Regions from separate parts of the Mesorhizobium sp. WSM4817 genome, predicted to be linked through region 2. Evidence: riboswitches for the same ligand, from Rfam matches in the RefSeq annotation. Region 2 holds a riboswitch; the other holds the start of a gene.
The links. Region 2 has a riboswitch for cobalamin ahead of AC0L2K_RS08820 (CbtB domain-containing protein). Riboswitches for the same ligand answer to the same signal wherever they lie in the genome.
Positions count from the first base shown of each region.

Region 1: another riboswitch for cobalamin. It lies ahead of AC0L2K_RS23535 (ABC transporter ATP-binding protein); the one in region 2 lies ahead of AC0L2K_RS08820 (CbtB domain-containing protein).

Region 1 covers NZ_JBVVQQ010000019.1:25,191-32,767, reverse strand. Annotated here, with positions in the region: gene groL (chaperonin GroEL) at 1-672, opposite strand, end outside; gene groES (co-chaperone GroES) at 735-1,031, opposite strand; gene AC0L2K_RS23545 (bifunctional helix-turn-helix transcriptional regulator/GNAT family N-acetyltransferase) at 1,281-2,216, shown strand; gene AC0L2K_RS23540 (AraC family transcriptional regulator) at 2,316-3,146, opposite strand; cobalamin riboswitch at 3,412-3,612, shown strand; gene AC0L2K_RS23535 (ABC transporter ATP-binding protein) at 3,701-4,513, shown strand; gene AC0L2K_RS23530 (ABC transporter substrate-binding protein) at 4,510-5,457, shown strand; gene AC0L2K_RS23525 (FecCD family ABC transporter permease) at 5,487-6,503, shown strand; gene AC0L2K_RS23520 (EAL domain-containing protein) at 6,939-7,577, shown strand, end outside.
Region 2 covers NZ_JBVVQQ010000005.1:10,927-18,503, forward strand. Annotated here, with positions in the region: gene cobD (threonine-phosphate decarboxylase CobD) at 1-565, opposite strand, end outside; gene cbiB (adenosylcobinamide-phosphate synthase CbiB) at 564-1,532, shown strand; gene cobO (cob(I)yrinic acid a,c-diamide adenosyltransferase) at 1,724-2,338, opposite strand; gene cobU (bifunctional adenosylcobinamide kinase/adenosylcobinamide-phosphate guanylyltransferase) at 2,340-2,837, opposite strand; gene AC0L2K_RS08815 (CbtA family protein) at 2,860-3,624, opposite strand; gene AC0L2K_RS08820 (CbtB domain-containing protein) at 3,640-3,819, opposite strand; cobalamin riboswitch at 3,857-4,066, opposite strand; gene AC0L2K_RS08825 (heparan-alpha-glucosaminide N-acetyltransferase) at 4,384-5,376, shown strand; gene AC0L2K_RS08830 (methyltransferase family protein) at 5,373-5,879, shown strand; gene AC0L2K_RS08835 (MerR family transcriptional regulator) at 5,978-6,364, opposite strand; gene mgtE (magnesium transporter) at 6,501-7,577, opposite strand, start outside.

The DNA of each region.
Region 1 (7,577 bases), on a different contig from region 2:
CTCGTGGAGGAGGATGTAGGCGTCTTCCAGATCCGCAACCATCTTGTCGGCGTTGGTGACGAAGTAGGGCGAGAGATAGCCGCGGTCGAACTGCATGCCTTCGACGACTTCGAGTTCGGTCTCGGCGGTCTTGGCCTCCTCGACCGTGATGACGCCCTCATTGCCGACCTTCTGCATCGCTTCGGCAATCATCGAGCCGACCGAAGCATCGCCATTGCCGGCGATGGTGCCGACCTGGGCAACCTCTTCCGAGGTCTTGATCTTCTTGGCATTCTTGATCAGCGTCGAGACGACGTCGCCAACCGCAAGGTCGATGCCGCGCTTCAGGTCCATCGGGTTCATGCCGGCGGCAACCGCCTTGTGGCCTTCCTGGACGATCGACTGCGCCAGAACGGTCGCGGTCGTGGTGCCGTCGCCGGCGATGTCGTTGGTCTTCGAAGCAACTTCGCGGACCATCTGCGCGCCCATGTTCTCGAACTTGTCCTCAAGCTCGATTTCCTTGGCGACGGTGACGCCGTCCTTGGTGATGCGCGGGGCGCCGAACGACTTGTCGATGACCACGTTGCGGCCCTTGGGGCCGAGCGTGACCTTCACTGCGTCGGCGAGGATGTTGACGCCGCGCAGCATGCGCTCACGGGCATCGCGAGAAAATTTTACGTCTTTGGCAGCCATTTTTAGCTCCTGGCAGGGGCTTGAATTGAGCCCTGGGATTTAAGTGATGGTGAGGCCGATATTCAGCCGATGATGCCCATGATGTCGGATTCCTTCATGATCAGAAGGTCTTCGCCATTGAGCTTGACTTCGGTGCCCGACCACTTGCCGAACAGGATGCGATCGCCGGCCTTGACGTCCAGCGGGACGAGCTTGCCGGCTTCGTCGCGGGCGCCGGAACCAACGGCGATGATCTCGCCTTCCTGCGGCTTTTCCTTCGCCGTGTCGGGGATGATGATCCCGCCGGCAGTCTTGGATTCGGATTCAACCCGGCGTACGACCACGCGGTCATGAAGCGGGCGGAACTTCGACTTTGCCATTTTTTATTCCTCGGTGAGAATGGTGAGAATAGTTCCTCCGTCCGGCGGCGCCGGACAAACCTATAAGCCCGGCGGCGCCGGACCTACGCTTAGCACTCACCAATGGCGAGTGCTAACGTGGCGGTGAGATAAGCCGGTGGCTGGCGAGAGTCAAGGCGCTGAGTGAGCTGATCGACAGCCGCAGCCTGCTTCGAACTGATACTTGACTAAGTCAACTAAATGGTTGATCTTGTGCTGGCAGGAGATGCCATGACGATTCATCATCAACCCGGCAGGGAGCGGATCGATGCGGCGCGGGGCTTCAACCGCTTCTACACCCGCCAGATCGGGCTGCTCGATGAAGGGCTGCTGAAAAGCGCCTTCTCGCTGACCGAGGCTCGGGTGCTCTATGAACTGGCGCATCGCGATGGCCTGACCGCCACCGATCTTGCGCGCGATCTCGGTCTCGACCCCGGCTATCTCAGCCGGTTGCTGAAAAAATTCGAGGAGCGTGGTCTGGTCGAGCGCGTGGCGACGCGAGCCGATGCGCGGCGCTCGTCGATTGCGCTGACGCCGGCGGGAAGAGCGGCGTTCGCGCCGCTGAACCAGGGTTCGCACGATCAGGTCGCGGCCCTGCTCGAGCGGCTTTCCGCACCGGAACAGGACAGGCTGGTCAAGGCGATGCAGACGGTGCAGCACCTACTGGGCGAGAGTGCAGAGCCCAAGGTCCTTTACATGCTGCGGTCCTTGCAGGTCGGCGACATCGGCTGGATCATCCATCGCCAGGGCCTGCTCTACGCGCAGGAATATGGCTGGGACGAAACTTATGAGGCGCTGGTCGCCGAAATCCTCGGCGCTTTCGCCAAATCCTACGATCCGAAATGGGAACGCAGCTGGATCGCCGAGCGGGAAGGGGAAGTCGTCGGCTCGGTCTTCGTCGTGCGCCAGTCGGACGCGGTGGCGAAGCTGCGCCTGCTCTACGTCGAACCCTCGGCGCGCGGTCTCGGCATCGGCAGGCGGCTGGTCGAGGAATGCATCCGCTTTGCCCGTGCCAAGGGCTACAAGACGTTGACGCTGTGGACCAACGACGTGCTCACCTCAGCGCGCCGCATCTACGAGGCGGCCGGGTTCAAGCTGGCCAATCAGGAACGCCACCACGCCTTCGGCAAGGATCTGGTCGGCCAGAACTGGAACCTGGAGTTGTAGCGTCTTTCCCTACTCCCCTTGTGGGACAAGGGGAGTAGGCAAGATAAGGCGGAGCGCCTCGACACTAGTCTCCAACACAAGTTGAAAACTGGCCCTTCCTCACCCGACCGGTATCCAGACTTCCAGCCCGCCATTGCCGCTGCGCGGATCGAATTCGGGGCCGTAGCGCTCGAATTCGGGCGCGTCGGCAATCTTGTGCCCGGAGGCCGGCAGCCATTTGTTCCAGATCGTGTTGACCGTGCGGCGGATGGTCGAGATGTGGCCACGATGGGCGAACACGGCGTATTTCTGCATCGGCACGCGTACGCGCGAAAACTCCTTCGGCAGGTCCGAAAAATCGGACACCTCGACGCCGGCGATATAGTCGAAATTGCCTGCATCGTCGCCGTTGACGCAGACGCCATAGGCGACGTCGCCGACCTCGCCTGGAATGTTGCCGATATAGGGGCCGAACCGCTGCCACTGCATCGGGATGCCGGCGCTGGTTTCGCAGCTGTAGCGCTCGCCGAGACCGGCGATGAGGAACGGCCGGCTGGTTTCGAAACGCGGCGGCTCGAGATTGGTGAGGAAGGACTGGTCCATCAGGATCGGCTCCACGAGATCGAGGTTTTTGAGCGAGCCTTGCGCGCGCACCAGTTCCGGCGTGGTGCCGAACTGGTCGCGGAAGGCACGGGTGAAAGCCTCATGCGAGGCATAGCCGGCGTCGAGCGCGACCGAGAGGATGTCCGGTGCGCCGGCGGCGAGCCTGCGCGCCGCCTCGGTCAGGCGGCGAGAACGCAGGTAGCCCATCACCGAACGTCCGGTCGCCGCGCCGAAAGCCCGCGTCACGTGAAAGCGCGACACGCCGCTGCTGTTGGCGACATCGTCGAGCGAGATGGCCTCCGGCAGATGGCTTTCGACGAACCACAGCGCTTTCTCGGTCGGGTTCATATGGCTCCTCGCTGTGGGACTGCGCATTGGCCAGGTCATGGTATCGCTTACTGGTGGAGGCAGTTTGATCGAAATTGCGCACCGCGCAATGCGACGGTGATCGGCAAGCCGAAAGCGTTGGGCGAAGGGGTTGACAGGCGCAGGCGTTGTCTTTTAAGTAGTAACGTTATTACATTACGAGATTCGGTATGCTCGTTCTGACAAGACCATTGCTCGCGGGGCACTCCGGAACCCGGAAATTTATTGCGCTGGGATTGGCGGAAAACTAGGGTGGCTGACTGATGGTCCCCAAGCCGAAAGGCGAGGGGTGAAAAGGGAACACGGTGAGATCTTCGGATCGAGGCCGTGGCTGCCCCCGCAACTGTAAGCGGCGAGCAAAATCCGAAATGCCACTGGCCAAGGCTGGGAAGGCAGGATGGCGCAAGGACCCGCGAGCCAGGAGACCTGCCATCGCACGAGTTGACCGGACGGGGTGTGCCGGGAGGAGACGTGGACATCGGTCTTGTCGGCCGGTCCAGCTTCCTTCCGTCGCCATTTGAGAAAGTGACGGTAAGTTGGATGCCTGCCAGCCTCTTCTTGAAGCGCGTGAACTGAGCGCCACGGCGAATGGCCAGCGCCTGGTCAGTGCGGTCAGCCTTTCCGTCGCGGCGGGAGACCGCCTCGCCATCATCGGTCCCAACGGCGCCGGCAAGACGACGCTGCTGCGCATGCTATGCGGCACGCTGCGTCCGAGCGCGGGAGGTGTCAGATTTTCCGGACGCCGGCTGGAGACATTTCCGGCCGCCGAGCGGGCGCTGCACATGGCGGTCGTCGGCCAGACCGATCAGCCCGATCCGCGGCTTGCCGTGATCGACTACGTCGGACTTGGGCGGGTCCCGCATGCCGGCTGGCGACGCAGGAGCGAGCAACGCGACGTCGTCGCCGAAGCGCTTCGCAGAACTGGCCTGCTGCCGCTGCTCGGCCGCACGATCGGCTCGCTGTCGGGTGGTGAGCGGCAACGCGCCCAGTTGGCGCGCGCCATCGCCCAGGAGCCGAAAATCCTGTTCCTCGATGAACCGACCAATCATCTCGATCCGCGCGCCCGCAGCGAACTTCTCGAACTCGTATCGCAGCTTGGCATGACCGTCGTGGCGGTGCTGCATGATCTGTCGCTGGTCACGCCATTTGCCACCAGGGTCGCGGTGATGAACGAGGCCCGGCTGCAGGCACTCGCCGGTCCGCGCGAGGCGCTGACCAAGCAGTTGATCCGCGAGATTTTCGGCGTCGACGTGCTTCGGCTGCGCCATCCGACCGAAGACCGCGAACTCACGGTGTTCGAAGTCCCGAACCGTGCCTCTTCTGATCTAACCAAGGAGCAACATCCGTGAAACGCCTCGCACTGTCTTTTGCCTCTCTGCTGCTTGCCCAGACCGCCTTCGCTTTCCCGGTAACAGTCGACAGCTGCGGTACGCCGCTGACGTTCGACGCCGCGCCGAAGCGTGCCGTCATCCAGGATATGAACATGGCCGAGATGGCCTTCGCGCTGGGGCTGCAACCGTCGATCGTCGGCCTGACCGGCATCACCGGATGGTACAAGGTCGGTCCGGAATTCAAGGCCAAGCAGGGCGCGATCCCTGAACTTGCGCCGAAATACCCGGCGCTCGAAAACCTGGTCGCGGTCGAGCCCGATTTCTTCTTCGCCGGCTGGTATTACGGTATGAAGCCGGGCGGCGAGGTAACGCCAGATACGCTGGCGCCGCACGGCGTCAAGACGCTGGTGCTGACGGAAAGCTGCGTCCATCTCGACAACAACCGCCCCGCCGCCTCGATGGACCTGCTCTACGGCGACATCGAAAAGCTGGGCAGGATTTTCGGCAAGCAAGCCAAGGCGGAAAAACTCGTTTCAGGCTGGAAAGCGCAACTCGCCGATATCACGGCAAAGGCCGGCGACCGCGAGCGGACGCGGGTGTTTCTCTACGACTCCGGCGAAGACAAACCCTTCACATCAGGCAAGTTCGCGATCCCCAGCGCCATGATCGCCGCTGCCGGCGGCGACAACATCATGGCCGACATGCAGACGAACTGGGGCAACACGGACTGGGAAACGGTCGCTTCCCGCAATCCGCAGTTCCTGATCCTGCTCGACTACCAGGACGGCGGCGGTTACAGGAAACTGCTCGACTTCCTCAAAGTCCATCCGGCAATGAAGGAGACCGATGCGGTCAGGAGCGAGCGCTTCGTCGCGCTGCGCTATGCCGAGCTGACGCCCGGACCTGCTAACATCGAGGCGATCGGCAAGATCGCCAGCGCGATGCACCCGGAAGCCTTCTGAGCTTGCGCCACAGGGCGTTCGAATTGGCCATGGCAGCAGGAGCGGCAGCAATCGCCGCTCTTGCTCTGCTGTCGATCGCCTATGGATCGACAGTCATAGCGTTGAGCGACGTGATTGCTGCGCTCGGACATGCGGCCGGGCTGGACGGAGACCTCGTGCCCGGCTCAGTCGGCAATATCCCGGTCGCCAAGATCCCGGTTGCCAAGATTGTCGTCGATCTCAGGCTGCCGCGCACCATCATGGCGATCTGTGTCGGCGCAGGGCTGGGCGTCATCGGCGCGCTGCTGCAGACGGTAACCCGAAACGATCTCGCCGATCCATTCCTGTTCGGGCTGTCCTCCGGTGCCGCGGCCGGCGCTGTTTCCGTCATCACCATTTTTGGCGACCGTTTCGGCATCTGGACGTTGCCGGTTGCCGCCTTCACCGGCGGCATTTTGGCCGCCGGCATCGTGCTTTTGCTGGTTTCGCGGGTGAGGGGGCAAGGCCCCGAACGGCTGATACTGGCCGGGCTTGCCGTCTCGTTCATGTTCATCGCCCTGACCAACTATCTCGTCTTCGCCGGAGACCAGCGCGCCGCTCACTCGGTTTTGTTCTGGACCATGGGCGGGCTCGGCCTAGCGCGATGGGACAATGTCGGGCTGGCTGCTCTTGGCGCGTGCACCATTCTTGCTTATGGCCTGTGGAACCATCGCAAGCTCGACGCCTTCCTGGCCGGCGAGAATGCTGCCGAAAGCCTCGGCGTGCCGGTTGTGCGGATGCGCAGGACGGCGTTTCTCGTCGCTGCCTTCTCGACGGCGATCCTGGTCTCGGTCGTAGGTGTCATCGGTTTCGTCGGGCTGATGATCCCGCATCTGTCCCGGCCCCTGGCCGGCCCGTTGCATCTGCGCCTGATTGCAAGCTGCGCCCTCTTCGGAGCGGTGCTGCTGCTAGCAAGTGACCTTCTGGCGCGCACGCTGCTGCCGCCGCAGGAACTGCCGATCGGCATCATCACCAGTTCGGTCGGCGCTTTCTTCGTGGTCACCATGCTCATTCGCAATCGTTCATGATGGGCTGCCATGCACACTTGCCGGCTTCTGGCACAATGCCGAGTCTTTGGACTGACCTCTGGGACCGGCGCAGCGCGCCGAACCGCCCGTCGAGATTTTCACCGGCAGGATCGGCCATCATGTGCGATGGGCCTGCACGAGATTGGCTCCACCTTCTCCCCTTGTGGGCCCCCTTGTGGGAGAAGGTGGCCGCGAAGCGGCCGGATGAGGGGTGCTCCAGCTTGGAACCGACAGCGCTCCGGCCAGCACCCTCAACCGTCTCGGCGCTGCGCGCCGATCCACCTTCTCCCACAAGGGGAGAAGGCAAGAACTGCGCCATGCCCCGGCATCGACCCGGTTCACATGCCATTAGTATATCTGGACCACTATGCGGTCGCTTAGCTTGCAGCGAGCTTTCCTTGCTTTGCGCCAGGCGCCGAACCGGAGGAACTGTGTTTGGTCACGAAATCATCGAGGCAAGCCGCCCAGGCGCCCGAATCGACCGAGCTTGCCACGCTGGCGAAACTGGCGGGCTCCTCGTACGAGACGCTCGAGCGCGAACTCAGGGCTACGATCGCAACACTCGAGCAACAGGCGCTGCGATTCGAGACGGCGATCGACAACATCTCGCAAGGCATCTGCTTTTTCGACGCCGCTGAACGGCTGATCCTGTGCAACCGCCGCTATGCGGAAATTTACCGCATCGCGCCCGAACACTTGCGCCCCGGCCGGACGCTGGGCGAAATCGTCGAACGCCGCATCGCTGCCGGGACATCCGCGATGGCCAGCGACGCTTATCTCGCATTCGCCCGAGCGGTCAATTCGGGCACGACTTTGAGAAACTGGACCGCCAATCTCACCGACGGCCGGACAATTCAGATATGCCATCAGCCGATGCCTGACGGCGGATGGGTGGCCACGCATGAGGACATAACGGAACTCACCGCCAATCGCCTGATCGTCGACGAGCGCATCTCGCTGCAAACGCTGATCGACTGGGTGCCCGACTACCTGTGGGTGAAGGACACCGAAAGCCGCTTCGTCGTCGCCAACAGGGCCATTGCTTCCGACAGCGGCAAGGCCAAAACCAGTGAC
Region 2 (7,577 bases):
CGGCCAGGCTTTCGCCAAGCGGGCCGACATCCATGAACGCCTCGTCGACGACCAGCAACCCGCCTCTGGCGCGCAATCTTTCGGCAAGCGCAAGCAGTTTCTTGCGCTCGACGATGCGACCGTCCGGATTGTTGGGGTTGACGACGATGGCAAGGTCGGCTCCGGCCAGGGCATCGAAATCGTCGACCTCCATCGCCGCATGGCCGGCGATGGCCGCTGCCCGCTGATGCTCGGCATAGGTCGGCCCGAGCACCAGCGCCTTGCCGGGGCTGACCAGCGAAGCGACGCGCGGCAACAGGATCTGCGTGCCCGGCGCTGCCACCACATTGGCCGCCGATGGTGCGCCATAGGCGCTCGCCGCGACATCGGCCAGATCACGGACCCGCGCAGCTTCCGGCAATCTCGACAGGGTGGTGGCGGGCAGCTCGAAAAACGGATAGGAGTGCGGATTGATACCGGTCGAGAGGTCGACGAAGGGCTGCGGCGCATGCGGAAAAAGCGCCGTCGCCCGGCCAAGGCTTCCGCCGTGATCCACCACTGCCGCCGCTCTATCAAGAGACTTCATGTCGATCCTGATCGCTTTCCTGTCACTGCTTGTTGAATTCGCTGTCGGCTATCCCAGCTGGCTGCTCGGCGCGATCGGCCACCCCGTCACCTGGTTCGGCAGGCTGATATCCTTTCTCGACCGCAGGCTCAACCGCGATACTGATTCCGACGCCCTGCGTCGCCGGCGCGGTGTTCATGCGCTGCTGATCATCGTGCTGGTGCCGGCCACCATCGCTTTCGCTGTGGAAACCATGCTTGCGGGCATTCCAGCCGGATTGATCCTCACCGCGCTCCTGGCGACATCGCTGCTGTCGCAGAAGAGCCTGGCCGAGCATGTCGAGGCGGTGGCCGACGGGCTCGACAATGGCGGACTCGACATCGGTCGTGTTGCCGTCTCGCAGATCGTCGGCCGCGATCCGGAAAAGCTCGACAGAGCCGGTGTCTGCCGCGCGGCGATCGAAAGCCTGGCTGAGAATTTTTCCGACGGCGTCGTCGCGCCGGTCTTCTGGATCGGCGTCGGCGGGCTGGCCGGCGGCGTCGCCTACAAGGCCGCCAATACCGCCGATTCGATGATCGGCCACCGCACGCCGCGCCACGAGGCCTTCGGCAGGGCGGCGGCGCGGTTCGACGATCTGATCAACCTGCCGGCGTCGCGGCTGACCGCGCTGCTCATCGTGCTGGCCGCCTTCCTCGTCAAAGACGCCGATGCCGGCAACGCCTGGCGCACCGTGCGGCGCGACGCGAAAAAGCACCGCTCGCCCAATGCCGGCTGGCCTGAAGCAGCGATGGCCGGCGCGCTCGGCCTGGCGCTGGCCGGGCCGCGCTCCTACGACGGCGTCATGGTCGACGACGCGTTCATGGGCGAAGGCGGCCGCCGCGATGTCGAGAGCGTGGACATCAGACGAGCGCTAAGACTCTATCAGGTTGCCGACTTTCTGCTGATGGGACTGTTCGGCTTGCTGTCGGTGATCGTCATTATTGCGTGATGTCCAGACCCGCGCCGGTAGCGGCCTTCCCTTCTCCCCTTGTGGGAGAAGGTGGCCGCGAAGCGGCCGGATGAGGGGTGTTCCAGCTTGGTACCGACGGCGCTCCGTCCAGCACCCCTCAACCGTCTTGGCGCTACGCGCCAATCCACCTTCTCCCACAAGGGAAGAAGGAAGAAGAGGCGAACGAAACCTCAAAACTCTATGCCTTGCTGCGCTTTCACGCCGGCGGAAAAGTGATGCTTCGTAACTCCCATCTCGGTGACCAGATCGGCCGCCTCGACCAGCGCCGGCTTGGCGTTGCGGCCGGTGACGACGATATGCAGGTTTTCGCGCCGGCCCTTCAGCGCCGCCACCACCGTGTCGAGATCGAGATAGTCGTAGCGCAGCGCGATGTTCAACTCGTCGAGCACCAGAAGGCTGATCGATGGATCGGCCATCAGCTCGAGCACCTTGGCCCAGGCAGCCTCGGCGGCGGCGATGTCGCGCTTCAAATCCTGCGTTTCCCAGGTAAAACCCTCGCCCATCGTGTGCCAGACGACCCGGTCGCCGAAAGCGGCAAAGGCGTCCTTCTCGCCGGTATGCCATTTGCCCTTGATGAACTGGACGACGCCGACGCGCCTGCCGTAGCCGAGCATCCTCAGCGCCAGCCCGAAGGCGGCAGTGGTCTTGCCCTTGCCGGGCCCGGTGTTGACGATCAGCAGTCCCTTCTCGACCGTCTTGGCCGCGACCTCGGCGTCCTGCACCGCCTTGCGCTTGGCCATCTTGGCCCGGTGGCGTTGCTCGTCCCTGTCATCGATATCGGTCATATCACTTCACCTTGAGCGGCAGTCCCGCCACCATCAGCAGCACCGTGCCGGCGACGGCGGCGACCTGCTGGTTGAGCCGGCCGGCGGCATCGCGAAACCGGCGGGCAAGCGCATTGTCAGGCACGATGCCCTGGCCGACCTCGTTGGAAACCACGAACCACGGGCCGCGCGGCCGCGACAGCACATCCGCCAGCCCTCGGCATTCGGCCTCAATGTCGCGTTCGGCCAGCATATGGTTGGACAGCCACAGCGTCAGGCAGTCGATCAGGACAGGCCGGCCGTCAGGCAGCGCCCCGATCGCGCCGACGAGATCGAGCGGCGCATCGATCGTCGTCCAGCCGTCGCAACGCCGCGCCCGGTGCAGCGCGATGCGTTCGTGCATCTCGTCGTCATAGGCTTGCGCCGTGGCGATGTAGGTCCACGGCGCTGGACAGGCCGTCACCAGGCTTTCGGCATGCGCGCTCTTTCCCGAGCGTGCACCGCCGACGACCAGGGTCAGCTTGCTGCCTGGAGCAGCGCGATCAGGCAAGGCTATCGCGCAGGCCGGTTGCGGCGCCGGTCAAGCGGCCGCGCACCAAGCCGACGACAGCGCCGAGCACCAGCCAGAACACCAGATTGGTCAGCGTCACCGCCACCACGAACTGGTGGTGCAGGCCTTCCGGGATGGGCGATTCGAAACTGTCGGGCTGCGGCGCGCCGACAATATGCGGCGCCACGATCAACGCCACGGCAAGAATGGCCAGCGGCAGCGATTTGCGAAAGGCGAGCAGCCCGAGACCGGCCGCGGTCGCCACTACGGTTGCCGTCCACCAGATCTGGCGCTGGGCGAAATCGGCCGCCGGCATCGCCGGCAGTTCGGGCGGCAGGCCAAGGTTCGGGGCCAGCGTGAACACGGCAAAGCCGGCAAGGCCCCAGAACATACCCTGACGCCACTTGCCGATGCCGCCGGCGAACTCCGAAGCGGCGACCAGGATCAGCGCAAAGCCGATGCCGGTGACGACGTTGGCAACGACGTTGAAGGCGAAGCGCTCGAAGCCATCGGCCGGCGCCCAGCCTTCCTCTTCCGGGGTGGCTGCTTCAGCCGGAACGGCGCTGCTCATGGCATTGCTGCCTGCTGCGGCCGGCGCCAGACCATGGTCATGCGTGTGACCACCGCCGGCCTGTTCGTAGACTTCTGCCTTTAGAATGAGTGGCACCGTGGCGTAGGCCTGCATGCAGGCGAGAACGACGCCGGCCACAAGCCCTGCGATCGCCGCGATGAACACGACGTTGCGAAACAGTGTCATGGTGACAGCCCCTCGTCAGTGGCAGGGAAAGCCCATCGAATGGCGATAGTCGTGAGCGGCATTGTGGACCGCATCGATATGCGAGAAGCCGACAAAACCCATGACGAAAACGCCGAGAAATGCAGCAAGCGCCAACTGCACGAAGCGCGACTGCGAGGAGACGGAAGCGCCGAGCGAGACGGAAGCGGTATTCATGTCTTGTCCTTTCGCCCTCCACCCGAGGGCATAGAAGTCAGTTCTCCTGTCGCCGGCAGGTCTCCTGGCTCGCGGATCAGCGCCCTTCCCCACCTTCCCGAAGAAGCTCTTCCCGAAGAAAATCTTCAGTGGCATATGGAGAGGACTACCGCACACAGTTGCGGGGGCAGCCACGGCATTGGGCGATTTTGCCCTTACCGCATTCCCTCTTTGGTTCCAAAACGGAACCGACGACGGCTGCGACTATAGGCAGAATCGCCGCGCCCGGCAAACCAAATTCCGCCAGCTAGCAGCGCGAACGCGCCGTCAAGGTAATCGTTTCTCGTGGGCTCTTCCTTCTCCCCTTGTGGGAGAAGGTGGCCTCGGGAAGCGAGGTCGGATTAGGGGTGTTCCAGCTTGGCACCAACAGCGCTCCGGCCAGCACCCCTTCAACCGTCTTGGCGCTGCGCGCCAATCCACCTTCTCCCACAAGAAGGGGAGAAGGAAGAAGGGCGGCGCCTGTCTTCTTTTGTCCGGGGCAACCATGATAGTCGTCTTGCAGCACTGAATCAGAATTGCGAGACCATGACCATTCCTACGCCGGCCGTTCAGGACCGATCCAGGCGCATCATCGCTATCGACGTCGCCCGCGGCATCGCTTTGCTTGCCATGGCGAGCTACCATTTCACCTGGGATCTCGAATTCTTCGGCTACACCGATCCCGGCCTGACTGCCTTTGGCTGGTGGAAATTCTACGCGCGCTGCATCGCGTCGACCTTCCTGTTCCTGGTCGGCGTCAGCCTGTTCCTCGCCCATGGCAAGCAAATCCGCTGGAACGGCTTCTGGAAACGCTTCGCCATGGTCGGCGGGGCGGCGCTCGCCATATCGGCCGCCACTAGGCTTGCCACACCCGACAGTTTCATCTTCTTCGGCATCCTGCACGAGATCGCGCTCGCCAGCCTGCTCGGCCTGGCGTTTCTGCGGCTGCCGGCGCTGGTGACGCTGGTTGTCGCAGCTTTCGTCATCACCGCGCCGCTCTACCTCAGGTCCGAGATCTTCGATCATCCGGCCCTGTGGTGGGTCGGCCTGTCGGCAACCAACCCGCGCTCCAACGATTATGTCCCGCTGTTTCCATGGTTTGGCGCTGTGCTTGTCGGCATCGCAGCGGCAAAACTTGCCTTCGCCTCCGGCGTGCTGACGCGGCTGGCGGGCCTGGCGCCCGGCCGCTGGACTAATCCGCTGGTTTTTATCGGCCGGCACAGCCTCGCCTTCTATCTGATCCACCAGCCGGTGCTGATCGGCTCGCTCTGGCTGTTTTCGCAAGTCATGCCGGCAGCCGTCGAAACCAGGCCGGTCACTTTCCTCAAAGAGTGCCAGGCATCGTGCGAGCAATCGCGCGACACGGAGTTCTGCAGCAGCTATTGTGTCTGCATGCTCGATACGCTCGAGGGCGAGGCCACGCTGGATCGGCTCTACCGCAACGACCAGGCTGCGGAATGGAAGGCGCATCTCGGCGATCTCGCCGGCGCCTGCACTGCCAAGGCCAACGGCACTTTGATGGAGGGAGGAGCACAATGACCGACCATCAGCAGAAACCGGGCCAACAGAAACCGGGACAGCAGAAACCGGGGTTTATACCGTGGCCGCCGCTGATCTATGTCGCGGCCATCGCCGTCAGCATCGCGCTTGGCTTGCTTTATCCGCTGCCATGGATCGGCGGCCTTTTGGGCGACATCCTGTTCGCGGCCGGCTGGGTGGCATTGTTCGGCGTCGTCGCACTCTGGTTCACGGCGATCCGCATCATGATCCGGGCAAAGACGACGCTCCACCCGAACGCCGTGCCGGACCATCTGGTGACATCGGGCCCCTTCGCCGTCAGCCGCAATCCGATCTATCTGGCCAACACGCTGCTGATGATCGGCGTTGCCCTTATCTCGGGGAACGTGTGGTTCCTGCCGCTGGCGATCATCGCCGCCTTCGCAACGCAGAAAATGGCGATCGAGGGCGAGGAAAAAGTTCTGGCAACGAAATTCGGCAAGAAATACCGGGATTACGCAAAAAGGGTGCGCCGCTGGATTTGAGGCGGCAGCCGGAGCGGAGCGTACATTTGAGTAGGTGAGCACCGGAAGCGCAGAACAACGCTGGCTGGCCGCCAGAGTAGAATTATCAAAAAGGCCGATCAGGTGTTGACGCCGAGCTCCACCAGCCGCTCGACGCACGACTCCTCGGCCTGGTCGAGCTCGGCCAGGGTCTCTTCGAGATCGCGGCGCTTCTGGCGCAGATCCTCGCGCTTTTCCTCGATGCGCTTGATCATCAGATTGAGCTGACCGACCTCGCCGGGCGGCTCCTTGTACATCTGGATGATTTCGCGGATCTCGTTGATCGAAAAGCCGAGCCTCTTGCCGCGCATGATCTGGCGGATGAGATGCCGGTCCGACGGGCGAAACAGCCGCGTGCGGCCGCGCCGCACCGGCTGCACCAGCCCCTCGTCCTCGTAGAAGCGCAGCGTCCGCGTCGAAACATCGAATTCGCGGGTCAGTTCGGTTATCGAATAATATTCCCGCATCATCACTCCAAATGTCCGGCCGCGCTGCGAGTTCCAACCATGCGGCCTCGCTATCCGCACGCGTGTCAGAATCGGCCAGAGGCTGTTCCAAAATCTCGCATGGCATTTACGTAAAAGTCAATTGAGCGGGCGTCGCTCACACGCCGAACCACCATGTGGCGAGGCCGAGAAAGGCAAAGAAGCCGACGACGTCGGTGACCGTCGTGACGAAAACCGCCGAAGCCACGGCCGGGTCGATCTTGAACCGGTCGAGCAGCAGCGGGATCAGGATGCCGGCAAGTGCGGCCACGAACATGTTGATGATCATCGCCGCGGCGATGATGCCGCCCAGGTTGGGGTCGCGGAACCAGGCGGCGGCGACGATGCCGATCAGGATGGCGAAGATGATGCCGTTGATGAAGCCCACCCCCATCTCGCGGCGAATGATGCGGCCGGCATTGTAGATGTCGAGGTCCCTGGTCGCCAGCGCCCGCACCGTGACCGTCATGGTCTGCGAGCCGGCATTGCCGCCCATGCCCGCCACGATCGGCATCAGCACGGCCAGCGCCACGATGTGCTCGATCGTGCGGTCGAACAGGCCGATCACCGAGGCCGCCAGGAACGCCGTCAAAAGGTTGACGAGCAGCCACGGAACGCGCGAGCGCGAGGTCGAAAGGATGCTGTCCGACAATTCTTCGTCGCCGACACCGCCCATGCGCAGCAGATCCTCCTCGGCTTCCTGCTGGATGACGTCGACCACGTCGTCGATGGTCAGCACGCCGACCAGCCGCTCGTTCTCGTCGACGACGGCAGCGGAGAGAAGGTCGTATTGTTCGAATTCGCGCGCCGCCTCCTCCTGGTCCATCGTCGCCGGAATGGCGTGCCTGGTCTCATGCATGACCTCTTCGACCTTGATCGAGCGCTTGGTGCGCAGGATCTGGTCGAGGTCGATGGCGCCGAGCAGCTTGAAGCTCGGATCGATGACGAAAATCTGGCTGAAGCGGTCGGGAAGGTTGTTGTCCTCGCGCATGTAGTCGATGGTCTGGCCGATCGTCCAGAATGGCGGCACCGCGACGAACTCGGTCTGCATGCGGCGACCGGCAGTCTCTTCGGGATAGTCGAGCGAGCGGCGCAGCCTGATCCGCTCGGTGAACGGCAGTTGCGACAGGATCTCGTCCTGGTCTTCCTTTTCGAGATCCTCGAGAATGTAGACCGCGTCGTCGGAATCGAGGTC